2 regions of the Chryseobacterium gallinarum genome follow, and region 2 is predicted to be linked to the other one. Evidence: riboswitches for the same ligand, from Rfam matches in the RefSeq annotation. Region 2 holds a riboswitch; the other holds the start of a gene.
The links. Region 2 has a riboswitch for thiamine pyrophosphate ahead of thiM (hydroxyethylthiazole kinase). Riboswitches for the same ligand answer to the same signal wherever they lie in the genome.

Region 1 (8,318 bases), 1.3 Mb from region 2:
AAACAGCCTTATAGTCCGCACATGCTGTTCTGGAAATCTCACACAGCTTTATTAATTCATTTCCGGGAGCATTTTTCCAACGAACCTGAATCCATTTTATCCCATTATCCAGTGCCCTGGTAATATTTAATTTCTGTTCATGCAGAGTATTTCCCTGTGAAATGTATTGTAGTTTTTCCATTGATTACATCTGAAATATTATTAAAAAATAGTCTTTTTGCATTTTTTAAATGCTTCTAACGGCTGATCATTTTCCCAAACGGCTCCTAATAAGGCCACACCGTCTACTCCCTTCTCCAAAACAGATGGAATGGTATCTGCATTAATTCCACCTAAAGCAATCATCTTTACATCCCGATTCTTTCGCATTCCGATCTCCTGCATGACTGTTGAATCTTTTCCATACCCTTTTTTAGAGATACTCGAAAAGAACGGACTTATAAAAGCATAAGCCCATTCTCCTTTTAACATATTATAGGTAGTGATGTCATGTACCGAAGTGGAAATAATAGTATTTCCGTCAAGAAATGGCTTATACATTTCCTTCTGCCGGTCTGCTTCCCTGAAATGCAACCTTGAAACAGGATAATCTTTTCCCAGGTCATAATGGGTATGCAGAACCAGCTGGGAATAAAAGGATGGATTAATACAATCAATCAGGTCTGCCACTTCTTTCCGGTTAAAAAAAGGTTTTCTGATATGCAGCAGATCTAATCCTTCATCAAACATCCGGTTAATCATTTCTGCTTCATTCCGAACGGCTTTTTCAGGGGTGATAACCAGGATCATATGTATATTTCTTTTCCTCTTTCAATAAATTCCTGAGACTTATCCAGCATTCCCTTTTCAGCAGATTCACGGATTTCCTGAGTAATCTTCATAGAACAGAATTTAGGTCCGCACATAGAACAGAAATGGGCAATCTTAGCACCGTCAGCAGGGAGGGTTTCATCATGATAAGACCTGGCTGTATCAGGATCCAGGGAAAGATTGAACTGATCTTCCCATCTGAATTCAAATCTGGCTTTACTTAATGCGTTATCTCTATATTGTGCTCCTGGATGTCCTTTTGCCAAGTCTGCGGCATGGGCGGCCAGTTTATAAGTTATCACCCCAACTTTTACATCTTCTTTGTTCGGAAGTCCTAAATGTTCTTTTGGAGTTACATAGCAAAGCATCGCACACCCGAACCATCCGATCATTGCCGCACCGATTCCTGAAGTAATATGGTCATACCCTGGTGCAATATCTGTTGTCAAAGGGCCTAATGTATAAAACGGAGCTTCATGGCACTCTTTAAGCTGCTTATCCATATTCTCTTTGATCATATGCATCGGAACGTGGCCCGGGCCTTCGATCATTACCTGTACATTATGTTTCCATGCTATTTTTGTAAGCTCTCCCAAAGTTTCCAGTTCTGCAAACTGAGCGGCATCATTGGCATCAGCAATAGAACCCGGGCGCAGGCCATCTCCTAAAGAAAAAGCCACATCATATTTCTTCATGATCTCGCAGATCTCCTCAAAATGAGTATATAAGAAATTTTCCTTATGATGATAAAGACACCATTTCGCCATAATAGATCCTCCTCTGGATACGATTCCGGTTACTCTTTTTGCTGTAAGATGAATATATCTTAATAAAACTCCTGCATGAATGGTAAAATAAGAAACTCCCTGTTCTGCCTGTTCAATCAAAGTATCTTTGAAAATTTCCCATGTTAAATCCTCGGGTACTCCCTTTACTTTTTCAAGCGCCTGATAAATAGGGACAGTACCGATAGGAACCGGACTGTTCCTGATAATCCATTCTCTTGTTTCATGAATATTTTTCCCCGTTGAAAGGTCCATTATGGTATCTGCTCCCCAACGGCAGGCCCACACTGCTTTTTCTACTTCTTCTTCAATACTGGATGAAACAGCACTGTTCCCGATATTGGCATTGATTTTCACCAAAAAATTCCGTCCGATAATCATCGGCTCACTTTCGGGGTGATTGATATTATTGGGGATAATCGCCCGACCTGCAGCAATTTCGTCTCTCACAAACTCCGGGGTAATTTTATTTTTGGGAGTATGAGCACCGAAGCTGTTTCCCGGATGTTGGAAAGCCATCTGTTCAGAAACTGTTTCAAGCTGTTCTATACGCTGGTTTTCCCTGATCGCCACATATTCCATTTCTGGAGTGATGATTCCCTGTTTTGCATAATACAATTGGGTAATTTCTTTTCCCTCTTTGGCCACTTTAGGTTTATGATCGTAAGAAAAGCGAAGTTCATCAAGTCGGGAATCTGCCAAACGCGCTTTCCCATATTCTGAAGTAATTCCATCCAGGATGTCTACGTCATTCCTGTCCAGAATCCATTGTTCTCTTATTCTCGGAAGTCCCTTCTGAATATCAATACTTGCATTTTCATCCGTATAGGGACCTGATGTATCGTATACCGTTACGGGAGCATTATGCTCCAGAGTACCATTGGAAAGCTTAGTCGGGCTAAGTTGTATTTCACGCATTGCTACATTGATAGGGTATATTTTTCCTTCAACATAAATCTTTTTTGAGTTCGGAAATGGTGAACATGTAATAGAGTGAGCCATGATTTTGGGTATTTAAATATGAAAACTAACCGCCCTGAGTGGCAGTGATAATTAAAACTGAATCTTTGTCTCTGAGAAATGTTTCTGGCCAGGCGGCCAGTGGAATAATACGATTGTTGAGCGCTACAGCAATCCCTTTTTTCTTTCCGGGTAATTCCATAGCCAGTAATGCTTCCAGATTTTCGGGAAGTACATCAAATGTTTTTCGGGTGTGGTTGATGATAAGTTCCATTCCTAATAATTTTAAATACACTTTAGGAATGGCTATGATTGTACAATAGAATGTACAGCAAAGTCATCTACTTTTCCCTACGCTGGTATGATCCAGATCAGGTTCAAAGGGTAAAGTCTCAGTCTGTAAACACAGACACCCCTAAAGTATGGGACGAAGTTAGGTATTTTTTGAGAATGGACAAAATTTTTGTAGTGATGGAAGCGGGATGATGGAAGCATGAAGTTTAAAATGGTGAAAACATTTTTATTATAGATTCAAGATGGCTTCGGATTAGGGGAATTAGTATAAACACTGGAAGAAAGGAGTTAGAAAATCCTTTCGGTTTAACTACTAATGACTAATGATACAATTATTTTTTTAATTTAAAAAAGATAAAAATTGTCCTTGCGGCCTTTATTATTTCAAGCTCCCCGCTTCCAGCTTCACGCCATGATTAAGCCCAATATTTATCCCGAACAGACTTTCTTTTTTATTCTTCACATGCTCTCCATACAGGATCATTTTGTGGTACAGGAGCTACGATTTCAATTTTTTCTTTAGTAACGGGATGAATAAATTCCAGTTTTCTTGCATGAAGATTGATTCCTCCATCCGGATTGGAACGTGGTGATCCATATTTTAAGTCTCCTTTAATCGGAACCCCTGTTTTAGATAACTGAGCACGAATCTGGTGATGTCTTCCGGTTTCAAGGTCAACTTCCAAAAGCAGGTAATTATCCAGGGCTTTGATTACATGGTATGTCAGAATTGCTTCTTTTGCCCCTTCTGTAGCTTTGGGAAAAACAATCGCTTTATTATTCTTTTCGTTTTTCTTTAAGTAATGAACCAACCTTTGACTTTGCGGAATCATTTCTTTTGCTACCACAGCCCAATACGTCTTTTTAATCTCACGGTTTTTCACCATCTGGGTCAGCCGGGAAAGCGCTTTGGATGTTTTAGCATAAATCACCAGACCCGAAGTAGGACGGTCTATACGATGAACCAGGCCGAGAAAAACATTTCCCGGCTTAGCATCTCTTATTTTTATATAATTTTTTATAGTTTCTAATAGCGATTCATCGCCGGTTTTATCACCTTGTACAAGCTGACCGACTTTTTTGTTGACTACCAGAAGATGGTTGTCTTCATAGACAATTTGTTCCTTCATTTTATCCGTTTATCTTCTTCTGTTCGTTAATGAAAGGATAATCCCGGCAAGAAGCCCGATGGTTTTCAGGCTGGATAATCCTGAACTTTCAGGAAGAAATGCTCCTATCACGCATATCGCTGCTGCAGAATACATGGCATAAACAAAATTTTTATTGATAAGCAGGGGGGCCTGGATAAAAAAGCTTGCTCCAATTAGTACATAAAAGACTTTTCTGGAAAGAAGATGATTGATTTCAGGAGAAAATAAATTAAACCATCCTATAGCAAGACAAACCAATGCTGCAATAGATAATATTCCCTGAATAGATTGTTGTTGATTTTGCATTAATTAGTAGCTTTCGTTTTCATTTGGAAATTCCACATTTTTTACATCTTTCACATATTGAGATACAGCTCCTGTAATTTCTGTATAAAGGTCAAGATACCTTCTTAAGAATTTAGGACTGAAGCCTTTATTCATCCCTACCATATCATGATATACAAGCACCTGTCCGTCGCAGTGAGATCCGGCACCAATCCCGATGGTTGGGATGGAAATGCTTTCCGTTACTTTCTTAGCCAGTTCAGCCGGAATTTTCTCCAAAACAATAGAAAAGCACCCTAATTCTTCCAAAAGCTGCGCATCGGCAACCAGTTTTTCTGCTTCCGCTTCTTCTTTTGCCCTTACTTTATAGGTCCCGAATTTGTAAATTGACTGGGGAGTTAATCCCAAATGTCCCATTACAGGAATTCCGGCATTGATAATCTTTTTAATAGATTTTGAAATCTCTTTTCCTCCTTCAATTTTTACGGCATGGGCACCTCCCTCTTTCATCATTCTTACTGCAGATTCCAAAGCTTTTTCGGGGTTGCTCTGATAAGTTCCGAATGGCAGGTCTGCTACCACCAAAGCTCTGTCGGTACCTCTTACCACACTTTGAGCATGATAGATCATCTGATCTAATGTGATGGGCAATGTAGTTTCAAAACCAGCCATTACATTTGCTGCAGAATCACCAATTAAAATAGCATCTACTCCTCCTGCATCTACCATCTTTGCCGTGGTAAAATCGTAAGCGGTAAGCATTGTTATTTTTTCCTTGTCGAATTTCATTTTACGCAAGGTTTCAGTCGTAACTTTTTTAATTTCAGAGTGAACAGACATAATTTATCTATTTTTAAAAGTTAAAAAGTCGGCCTTGAGCCGACTTAAGTTTTGTATAATTTTTATAAAACTACGTGACCGAGTTTCATGAGTTTGTCGTGATTGAGAATTTTAATATTTCTTCCATCCACTTCAATCAGGTTATCCTGTTTAAATTCGGAGATCAAACGGATGGCACTTTCTGTAGCAGTACCGATAATGTTGGCAATTTCTTCCCTTGTTAAGGAGATTTTAATAAATCCTTCGGGATCTACTCCTAATTTCTGTTCCAGGAGCAATAAAATTTCCGCTAATCTTTCTCTTACTGTTTTCTGTGCAAGGAAGGTAATGGTATTGGAGGATTCTCCAAGTTCATAAGAAATTTTCTGAAGCATTACGAAAGACAGCTGCGGATCTACTTCCAGCAGATACATAAAAATATCTGCAGGTAAGAATACACATTCAATGTCTGTCATCGCTTCGGCTTTTGCCTGGAAGTTTTCCCCGCAAAGCAGGGAACGATAGCCGATGATATCTCCTTCTTTGATAAATCTTAAAATCTGGTCTTTCCCGAACGCCCCGGATTTAGAAAGTTTGGCAGCACCTTTCTCCAGAACAAATACTCCTTTGGGAGTTTCTCCGTCCTCAAAGATGGTATCATGTTTCTGAAAACTCAGTTTCTTTTTGCCATTAATGTATTTTTCAAAATCTGCGCTAGAAAGTCTTTCCTTAAATGATTTATCATTAAAAACTCTGGCGAACCTCTCTTCAATTGCTATCTGTTGTTCCTGCGGCATTTTATATGATATTTATCACAAAAATAGAACTTTTTAACTCGATAAACAAAAAAAATTGTTATAATTTTGTACTTCAATATTTTAGGGTGGTGAGCGAGAACTGTTTTCATTGTGGTCAAGGTATAGAAAAGGAAAGAATTTTGTTTGATGAAAAGACTTTCTGCTGCAACGGCTGTAAGTCTGTTTATGAGATTCTGAATACAAATAATTTAAGCAATTTCTACGAACTGAATAAGGGAGCCGGAATCCGGCCAAGTGATGACAGCTCCGGGCAGTTTGACTACCTGGATACCCCCGAAATTTTTGAGAAAATAACAGACTTCTCGGAAGGAAACACCAGTCTTGTCACATTTAAAATCCCTGTAATCCATTGTTCTTCATGCATCTGGCTTTTGGAAAGCCTTCATACACTGAACAAACATATCAAATATTCCCAGGTCAATTTCACCAGAAAGACCTTACAGATTTCTTTCAATCATAACGATTTAAAATTAAGCGAATTAGCTAATTTCCTAACGAATTTAGGATACAAACCGGTGATCAGCCTTGAAACCGCTGAAAAAAATGTGGATCATCTTGACAAATCTCTTCTTGTAAAGTTTGCCATTGCAGGATTTGCTTTCGGTAATGGGATGTTCCTTGCTTTTCCTGAATATGTGGGCGGAGAAGACTACTGGATGGAACATTATAAAGGCCTTTTCAGGGTGCTGATGTTTTTACTGGCATGTCCTGTTGTGTTTTATTCCGCCTCAGATTACTATAAATCTGCATGGTACGGTTTAAAAAACAAGATTGTGAATATTGATGTTCCTATCGTATTGGGAATCTTTGTCCTTTTCGGAAGGAGTATTTATGAAGTGGCAACCGATTATGGCCCCGGATATTTCGATACCCTTTGTGGCCTTTTATTCTTTATGCTGATGGGTAAACTCTTCCAGAAAAGAACCTACAGCGCTCTTTCTTATGACAGAGATTATAAATCCTTCTACCCCATTGCTGTAACAAAGGTAGACTTTGACGGAAAACAGGAAAACATCCTTCTTTCAGAGATAAAGGTAGGAGACAGGATTTTAGTTAGAAACCAGGAAATCATCCCGGTAGATGCGATTCTGATCAATGGGCAAGGAAATATCGACAATAGCTTTATCACCGGAGAAAGTGAAAGCATCAGCAAACAGCCGGGAGACAAAATTTTCGCCGGAGGTAAACAAATAGGTTCTTCTTTAGAGCTGGAAGTTATTAAAGATGTTGACCAGAGTTACCTTACCCAGCTCTGGAATAAGGAAGCCTTTAAAAAGCATGAAACAGGACTCGATACATTAACCAACAGTATCAGTAAATACTTCACCTTCATTATTTTAGGTATCGCATTAATTTCAGGGATTTACTGGGCATTTATCGATCTTGAAAAAATGTTCCAGGTTATTTCCGCTATTCTGATTATTGCCTGCCCATGTGCTCTTGCCCTGTCTGCACCATTCACTTTCGGGCATATTATGAGGATTTTAGGGCGAAATAAATTTTATGTAAAGGACACTTTAACAATAGAAAAAATTGCAAAACTGGATACTATTGTTTTTGATAAGACAGGGACTATTACGCACAGAAAAAAATCAAACATCAGGTATGAAGGTACCGAGATTAAGGAATTTGATTTATTGAATATTAAGACTTTACTGAAAAATTCAAACCACCCTCTTTCAAAATCCCTATACGAGTTTATTGAGGTAAATGATGACTACTTCCCTGTTGAAAAGTTTGAAGAAATCTCCGGAAAAGGATACGAAGCCCATATCAGGGGGAACATTTACAAAATAGGTTCCGCCCGTTACAACAATCAGGAGCCTAAAAACCTGGAAACAGCCGTATACATTAGCAAAAACAACCAGTTTTTGGGTAAATTCATTTTTAAAAATGAATACCGTCCGAAGCTGAAAGACCTGTTTAAAAAGCTTACTCCATACAAAATATTCATTCTGAGCGGGGACAATTCCTCCGAAGAAAGCCAGCTGAAAGAGCTTATTCCTAATTACCAGGGAATGGCTTTTAATCAAAGCCCGGAAGACAAATTGAACTATATCAAAAACCTTCAGGATCAGCATATGAAAGTAGCAATGCTTGGTGATGGTCTTAATGATGCCGGGGCATTGAAGCAGAGTAACGTAGGAATCGCTATTGCTGATGACACCAACAGCTTTACTCCTTCTTCCGATGTTATTATGAACGGTGAAAAAGTTGTTAGCCTGGATAACTACCTGAACGTCTGCAAAGGCTCTATAACAATTGTGAAAATGACATTCATAATTAGTTTTTTATACAATATTGTCGGGTTAAGTTACGCAGTCACAGGACATATGCATCCGCTTTTCGCTGCTATCATCATGCCAATCAGCTCGATTACGGTGGTTACCTTTACG
Region 2 (8,318 bases):
GTGGAAGGCTACCATCGGATAATTCTTTGATAAAAGGCATTTCCAGAATAGACTGATACTGGTCTTCTATAGCCAGCCAGTTTTTTTCAGACCATTTCATTTTTAATAAGTTTTTGCGGGTTAAAGAAATGATTAAGTGGACCATTACCTGATCCTGTCTGTACATCCATTCCGTTTTCTATGGCCTGGTAAATATATTGCTGGCCCAAAGAAACAGCATCATATAAAGTTTTCCCCTGGGCGATATACGCGGCTATTGCGGAAGAAAGCGTACAACCGGAGCCATGGGTATTGTTGGTATTCAGTTTTGAAGATTCAAAAGAATGGTAATGTCCATCCTCATCATAAAACAATGAAGTGATGATTGGAGTTTCCTGATGACCGCCTTTTAGAAGGATATTTTTACACCCAAGCTGTTTTATTTTTTTTCCAGCTGTATACAGGTCATCCAGGGATACTACTTTCATATCTGCTAAAATTGCGGCTTCATCCATATTGGGAGTGATAACATCAGCAATAGGAAATAGCTTTTCTGTAATCGCTTTTATGGTTTCTTCTTCAATCAGACGATGGCCGCTCGTTGCAACCATCACCGGATCAAATACAACAGGTATTTTTTTATACCCGGATAAGGTCGAAACAATGGTTTCCACCAGTTGCGGAGTGTGAACCATCCCGATTTTAATGGCATCGGGGACAATATCTTCCAATATGGCTCTGATCTGGTCTTCAACTGCTTCTATGGGAATCGGGTATATTTTTCTTACTCCCCGGGTATTCTGAACGGGTAATGCTGTCAATACTGAAGTGGAAAAACATCCGAGAGCAGAAGTTGTTTTAATATCGGCCTGGATTCCTGCACCTCCGCTTCCGTCAAAGCCTGCAATGGTTAAAACAGATGGATATTTGTATTTTTTCATTTTAAAATCTCATTTTTTAATTCATATGCTGCTTTCTGAGGATCAGCAGCGCTGCATATTGCAGAAACTACAGCAAGACAATCTGCACCTGCGTTGATGACAGCTTTTGCATTTTCAAGATGAATACTGCCGATTGCCACCAAAGGTTTTTCTGTAAGTTGCCTGATTTTGGTAATTCCTTCAAGGCCCCATTCTGTGACCGTATCCGTTTTAGTTCTGGTCTTGAAAACAGGACTGATTCCCAGGTAATCAGATACAGCAGCCTGTTCGTTTTTAAGCTGGGCCAGATATTCAACAGAATAACCAATCATTTTATCCTGAAGATGAGGTCGTTGTCTCAGCTGGGTAGGAGGAGTATCATTATTACCAACATGAATGCCGGCTGCATTTACCTTTTCTGCAACTTCAACACAATCATTAATTATCAATGGAATATTATATTTATGGGTAATTTCAATAAGTTGCTGAGCTTTTCGAAGGAATAGTTCCGTGTTATCATTTTTTTCCCGCAGCTGGATGAGATCTACTCCTCCGAGAATTGCCTGTTCAGCAACGGTCAGAAAATTCTTCCCCATACAGTCGGCTTGTGAAATGACCAGGTATAATTGATAAGGAAAAAAAGCAGTACTCATTTTTGCTCTATTTTTAAATGCGCAGTAAACTCTTCTTCTGTTATATTGTATAATTTATCAATCAGAAGCATTTGCAGACTTCCCGGTCCCGGGCTCTCTTTTGCAGCCAGTTCCCCGGCAATCCCCAATAGACTCATAGCAGATGCCACAGCAAGGGTTTTATCTTCTGCAACACCTGTAAAAGCGCCTATTAATGCAGTAGCAGAGCAGCCTAGCCCTGTTACTTTAGTCATTAGCGGATGTCCGTTTCTAATAAAGAACTGATCTTTTGAATTAAGGATAATATCTGTTTCACCGGATATACAGACAATTGTGTTGTACCGGCCGGCTAATATTTGACCGGCATCAATAGCTTCGTTGCTTTGAGCAGTACTGTCCACACCTTTGGTTACTGTGGTATTGATGTTAGCCAGGGCAATAATTTCAGAAGCATTCCCTCTGATAACAGCAGGGCGATATTGCAAAAGCCGTTGTAAGGTTTGATCACGGAACGAAGTGGCACCGGCACCTACGGGATCCAGAACCCAGGGTTTTTGCATTGTATGAGCTGCTTCGGCAGCGATAAGCATAGATTCAGCCCAGTATTCATCAAGAGTTCCGATATTAATAACTACCGAATGGGCAATATGGGCCATTTCCCTGATTTCAGATCGGGCATGGGCCATAACCGGGGAAGCTCCCACAGCCAAAAGAGCATTGGCGGTATTGTTCATCACTACAAAATTGGTAATGTTGTGAACGAGCGGTGACTTTTGTTTTACAAGCTGGACTTGTTGCCAGAGAGTTTTTTCCATTGTTATCATTTAAAAAAAATAGCTTTAGGAAAAATCCGGAACAAAAGTACATTTACAAGGAATGTAGATTTGCTTTTCCCTACGTCGGTGTAAGCCGTATCAGGTTCGAAGGGACTCTCTCAATTCTTTTCAGAATACCCCTAAAGCAAAACAAATGTATAAAAATTATAACAATGGTAAAAGGAATTTAAAGAAGACCTTACTATCTTTCCACAAGCTCTTTTACCTGTTCACCATAAAAATCGGTTTCCGTAGTCCTGATTTTTAAAAGCTCATACCACTTTCTGAAAGCACCGATAAAGACAATCAACATCAAAACCATTGCGGTAACGGCAAGAGCTGCCAATAAATATTGTTCCTTCGGAATGTAAATGGTCGTTACCTGGATGTAACCAGCCCAAAATGTGATCCCAGCCATGAAGACTCCCGGAATAGCAGCACACAAAGCATATCTGCCCCTGTTCATCCTGATGAGCATCGTAGTGCAAACGATTAGTCCACACGCGGCCAGCAGCTGATTACTGATTCCGAATAACGGCCAGATACTGCTTACATTTCCTGTATACACCAGATATCCCCAGGCAAAAGTGAAAAGAAGACTGCTGATGATAATTCCCGGAATCCAGTTTTTATCATTGAATTTAGGAATAACAGATCCCAGCATTTCCTGTAAAAAAAATCGTCCTACTCTTGTTCCTGCATCTATCGCAGTAAGGATGAATACCGCCTCAAACATGATGGCAAAATTATACCAATAGGCTGTTAACTGATCCATATAAGGAATCTTGTTAAAGATATGAGCCATACCCACAGCCAGGGAAACGGCACCTCCGGTTCTCCCATGCAGATCAATGCCTATTTTTTGCGAGTAATAATCAATATCTACTCCGTGAAGAGCAGGATGAGCAGCAAGGAAAGCATCATAGGATTCTTTAGGAGTATTAATAGCAAAATAATCACCCGGCATTAATGTACAGGCAGCTATTAAAGCCATAAGGGCAACAAAACCTTCTACTAGCATAGCTCCATACCCCACAAAGAGGATTTCTCTCTCTTTATTAAGCATTTTAGGGGTTGTACCCGTAGCAATGACAGCATGAAATCCCGATATGGCACCACACGCAATGACAATGAAGATAAATGGAAGCACAGGACCGCCTATGACTGGACCTCCTCCGTTAATAAATGCTGTAAGGGCAGGCATCTGTATGGTGGGGTGAATAACGATTACTCCTACAGCAAGCATAATGATTGTCCCGATCTTTAAATAGGTTGAAAGATAATCTCTGGGAACAAGCAGCAGCCATACCGGTAATACGGAAGCTAAAAAGCCATATAACGGAATCGCAACTGAAATGGTTTTAATATCCCATGAAAATAAATTGTTCATAGCAGGATTCTGCATCAGGCTATGCCCGCCAATAATCCCGGCAATCAGAAGTATACCTCCCAGAATACTGGCCAATAGGACACTGTTCTTTTTATAACGCATAATCAGGCCCATAATAATGGCAATTGGCATGGTAATGACCACCGTAAACAGCGACCAGGAAGCCTCATGCATGGCATTGATGCAGGCTAATGACAACCCTGCTAATGTGAGAATAAGAATGAACAGAATGGCAAATCCGGCCACAGTACCTGTTGCCTTACCAATTTCTTTTGAAGCAATTGTTGCCAGACTCTGTCCTTTATGTCTTACAGAGGCAAATAAAACCACCATATCATGTACACCGCCTCCCAGAACGCATCCGATCAGGATCCATAAAGCACCGGGAAGATAACCGAACTGAGCAGCTAATACGGGACCTACAAGAGGGCCGGCAGCAGCAATTGCCGCAAAATGATGGCCAAACAGTACATTTTTATTCGTAGCAACATAATCTTTACCGTCTGCAAATTCTACAGCGGGAGTTGTATGCTGATCATTAAGCCGGAGTACTTTATTGGCAATGAAAATTCCGTAAAGACGGTAGGCAATCGCAAAAAGGAGAACAGATGTGAATATCAGCGTTAAAGCATTGATATTATTTAAAAAATCCATATCGTTTGTTTTGGTGATGAATAATTAAAAGGATTGGCTGTATTATTAAAAATAATTTAACATTGCGCCAAGTTAATTATTTTATGCATTAAAACAGTTGATATGTATATCAATTTAGCAAATTTGATACATTGTATAATTGTTTATGATTTATCTGTATGGTTTTTAAGTGTTTATCTGTGGTATTGTGTATACAGATTATTTCTTTTGGGAAATTATAAAATCAACCATTTGATCCGTAAGGTTATCCAGGTAAGCCTTATCAGTTGTATTGAAGCTGTGTACTCCATTATCAACGACAATTAAAGAAGTCTGGATTTTTGCTCTTTTTAATTTCCGGTAGAGCTTTTTTGACTGGCTTAAAGGAACTACTTTATCTTTATTTCCCTGGACAATTAAGGTGGGTACTCCGGCAGAAGTATAGCTGGCAGGAGAGATGGTTTTTAAATATTCAATGGCCCTTTCCTGATCCTTTTTGATATTATAACCGGAAAGTGCTTTTACCAGATTTTGCTGCAGGTTAACAATCTTCTTTGAAATCCGTCCAATCATAAAAACAGGAATTGTGCCTAGTCTTGTATGGAAAAGCTTGTTTAGGTCAACCGGACCGTAATGGTCTATAACGTAGTTTACCTTTGCTGAATAAGAAGAAAGCTCAGGATTTCCTGTAAAAGCTTCATCAGGAGTATAAGCTGCAAGAAGTGACAGGTGCGCTCCGGCAGAAGCCCCGAATAGCCCTATGTTATTGGTGTCAAAATTATATTTTTCCGCATTCTTTCGTACCCATCTTATGGCATCTTTGGTGTCTTCCAACGGGAGTGGGAAGTGGGTGCTGCTATTCAGGAGGGTATAGTTGATGCTGATAACCGCATACTGCCTGGCTATCAGTTTGGCAATAGTTGTTTCCAGATAGTTGTCTGCATATACAATCTTATCACCTTCTACCCATCCTCCTCCGTGAACGTAGATTAAAACAGGGAATTTTTCATTAGAAGCTGTTTTAGGGGCATAAATATCAAGTGAAACAGGAACTCCTTTTTTATTGACTGTATACTCTATATTTTCCGTAACCAATGCTATTTCAGGAAGTAAAGAGCTCTTTATCCGTGGCGCTTCAGGAGCTTGTGAAAAATTTTGTGAAAAAAATAAACTAGAATAGTTTAAAAGAAAAATAAAAAACAAATTTGTAACAAACCTGTAATTTAAAATATTGTTTAGAATTGATTTCATAAAATTTTTTTAAGGAGTGTGTTACTTTACTAACTCCTCAAAAAGCTTACCAAAAGTAGCATTCAGATCTTTGGATTTTCCGGGATGCGGTCTTGAAGTTTGTATTACAGCACTTCTTACAGCCGTAAGCCAGCGGAAACGTTCAGGAATATCCAGCAGAGCAATAGGGCCTCCGTCTCTTTCCCCATTGGCTATTTTCTGAAAGCTTGCCAGGTTCTGGATAATATCTTCATAATCCAGCTTACTGTGCATCAGTTTAAATTTATCCGGACACAGATAAAATTCAACCCGGATGAATTTTTCTTTTTTGGAAAACATTATCAGTCCGATATTGAAAAATTCTTCTCTCTCAACTTTCGGTACCAAGCGTATTACCGCATATTCGTATATTTTATCCTCTTGCATTTTTAGCTTCGTTTACAAAGATTTGAGAATGTTCTAGCCGGGTTTTCATAAACTGAAAATAAATCTCACGGATTTCATCGGGCGTTTCATCAGCGTCATTCCAGTGTAACCAGTCTTCAGGAATTAAATTGACAATTTCCCGGAAAAGATTATCATTCAATACCGTATGGGCAAACTGATCTGCTTCGTCCAGCATTGTGGCTTTTGGAAGAAGTACATGATCCTTCACATATTTGAATGGTGTCTTGGCTGCTGTGTCAAAATTTTGCCATGAATGATGAAAATAGAACGAAGCCCCGTTATCGATGATCCATAGCTCTTTATGCCACATCAGCATATTGGTATTTTTAAAAGTACGGTCAATATTGGTGATAAAAGCATCCAGCCAGACAATTTTTGATGCCAGAAGAGGATCCACACTTACTCCCGGATCATAGGTAATTGATCCGGAAAGGTAATGTAGCCCGAGATTTAAACCTTCTGAAAACTTCAATAGATCCTGGATCTCTTCATCTGCTTCTGTTCTGCCAAAATCTGCATCAAGATTCACAAAAACCAGCTCAGGGATTTTCAGGCCCAGTGCTTCGGCTATTTTTCCTCCTAACAGTTCTGAGATCAGCATTTTTACTCCATGGCCCGCACCACGGAATTTCAGGACATATTTGAAGTCATCATCAGCTTCTGCCAGTGCTGGAAGAGACCCTCCCTCTCTCAGTGGCAGAATGTAACGCATCACGGTTACAGTTCTTAAATTCTGCATGAGGCAAAAATAAGGTTATTTTTTGATAATTTTTTTCATTAATTTCGGTTAAAATTAATTGAGCCTGATATTATGAATCTGACTATTAAAAAGAATATACCTCTTGAAAATCCCGAAACAAAAACATTTTCTGCAGATAGTTTTTATTTGGAGAATGAACAAAAGTTACCATTGGTAATCTTTGTTCACGGATATAAAGGCTATAAAGATTGGGGGGCATGGAATATAATGGGAGAAAAATTGGCAGAAGCAGGTTTTTTCTTTGTGAAGTTCAATTTTTCCCATAACGGGACAACGGTGGAAGATCCTTACCACTTTGCGGATCTTGAAGCATTCGGAAATAATAACTATTCCAGGGAACTCTCAGATCTTGGGGTTGTAATTGATCATTTTATCCGGCATCCGAATGTTGATGAGCAAAAGGTAATTCTGATAGGACACAGCAGGGGAGGGGGAATTTCTATTATTAAAACTTTTGAGGATGAAAGAATCAATGGGCTGATCACTTTAGCCAGTGTAGATACATTGGAGCGTTTTCCTGTGGGGGAGGCTTTTGAAAATTGGAAAAAGAAAGGAGTATATTATGTTCTGAACGGCAGAACCAAACAGGAAATGCCTCATTATTTCCAGTTTTATGAAGATTATGAAAAAAATATACATCGTTTTGATGTGGAAAGAGCGACAGAAATGGCCAAAGCCCATATGCTTATTATTCACGGAACCGGGGATGAAAGTGTAGATCCTAAGCAGGCTGAGCATCTTCATATTCTCAATCCGAATTCAGAATTGTTCTTTGTTGAAAATGCTAATCATACCTTTGGAGCAAAAGAACCCTGGACGGAAAATGAGCTGCCCGGAGACCTGAAACTGGTGACAGAAAAATGTATTGCTTTTATACTTGATAAAATGTAATGGAGGAAGGATTCTGAAATAAAACTATAAAAAATACGTTATTATATCAACCACTATAAAAAAATTAATTATGAAAAAAGTTATGACAGCTGCATTGGCATTATCGTTATTTGCATCGATTATTTCCTGTAAGAAAGAAGTTAAAACCGAAACTTCTGTCACCAGTACGGACTCTTCACATACAACAATGCCCGTGGATTCTTTGGCTGCACCTGCAACAGATTCCGCAACTGTATCATCTCCTGCTGCAACACCCGGAACAACAGATAATATCATCAGTAAAAATGTAGGGAAATATCCTCATGAAATTAAATTCTTTGAAGATAAAAATATAACGGACAGGTTGAAAAAAACAGTAGGTGCCCAGTACGATGAGATGGTCAAATACTTTAATGTGGAAAGCCCTATCACATCGGATAACGGTATCTATAAGTTAAGCGGCTGCAAACAACATGATTGCCCTGGATATTCTACTACAATCTATTATGATGCTAAAAATGATAATCTAAACGTTTCCATAGACAAAAACGGTAAGGTTACTGATTTTGCCGAGAAAGGAAAAATCACCATTTCTGATGCATTAAAAGCTAAATAAATAAAGAAAGAAGCCTGGATTTCAGG

Region 1: linked by a shared signal. The riboswitch ahead of thiS (sulfur carrier protein ThiS) and the one ahead of thiM (hydroxyethylthiazole kinase) in region 2 are both predicted to bind thiamine pyrophosphate.

What each region holds. Positions count from the first base shown of each region.
Region 1 covers NZ_CP009928.1:1,446,324-1,454,641, forward strand. Annotated here, with positions in the region: gene thiE (thiamine phosphate synthase) at 1-181, opposite strand, end outside; gene OK18_RS06470 (thiamine phosphate synthase) at 202-789, opposite strand; gene thiC (phosphomethylpyrimidine synthase ThiC) at 786-2,597, opposite strand; gene thiS (sulfur carrier protein ThiS) at 2,623-2,829, opposite strand; TPP riboswitch at 2,887-2,982, opposite strand; gene OK18_RS06485 (RluA family pseudouridine synthase) at 3,302-3,979, opposite strand; gene OK18_RS06490 (hypothetical protein) at 3,989-4,306, opposite strand; gene panB (3-methyl-2-oxobutanoate hydroxymethyltransferase) at 4,310-5,125, opposite strand; gene OK18_RS06500 (Crp/Fnr family transcriptional regulator) at 5,188-5,901, opposite strand; gene OK18_RS06505 (heavy metal translocating P-type ATPase) at 5,991-8,318, shown strand, end outside.
Region 2 covers NZ_CP009928.1:2,769,653-2,777,970, forward strand. Annotated here, with positions in the region: gene tenA (thiaminase II) at 1-100, opposite strand, end outside; gene thiD (bifunctional hydroxymethylpyrimidine kinase/phosphomethylpyrimidine kinase) at 87-920, opposite strand; gene thiE (thiamine phosphate synthase) at 917-1,552, opposite strand; gene thiM (hydroxyethylthiazole kinase) at 1,549-2,346, opposite strand; TPP riboswitch at 2,406-2,498, opposite strand; gene OK18_RS12495 (carbon starvation CstA family protein) at 2,549-4,390, opposite strand; gene OK18_RS12500 (alpha/beta hydrolase) at 4,589-5,620, opposite strand; gene OK18_RS12505 (DUF3037 domain-containing protein) at 5,642-6,025, opposite strand; gene OK18_RS12510 (HipA family kinase) at 6,012-6,785, opposite strand; gene OK18_RS12515 (alpha/beta hydrolase family protein) at 6,858-7,697, shown strand; gene OK18_RS12520 (hypothetical protein) at 7,768-8,292, shown strand.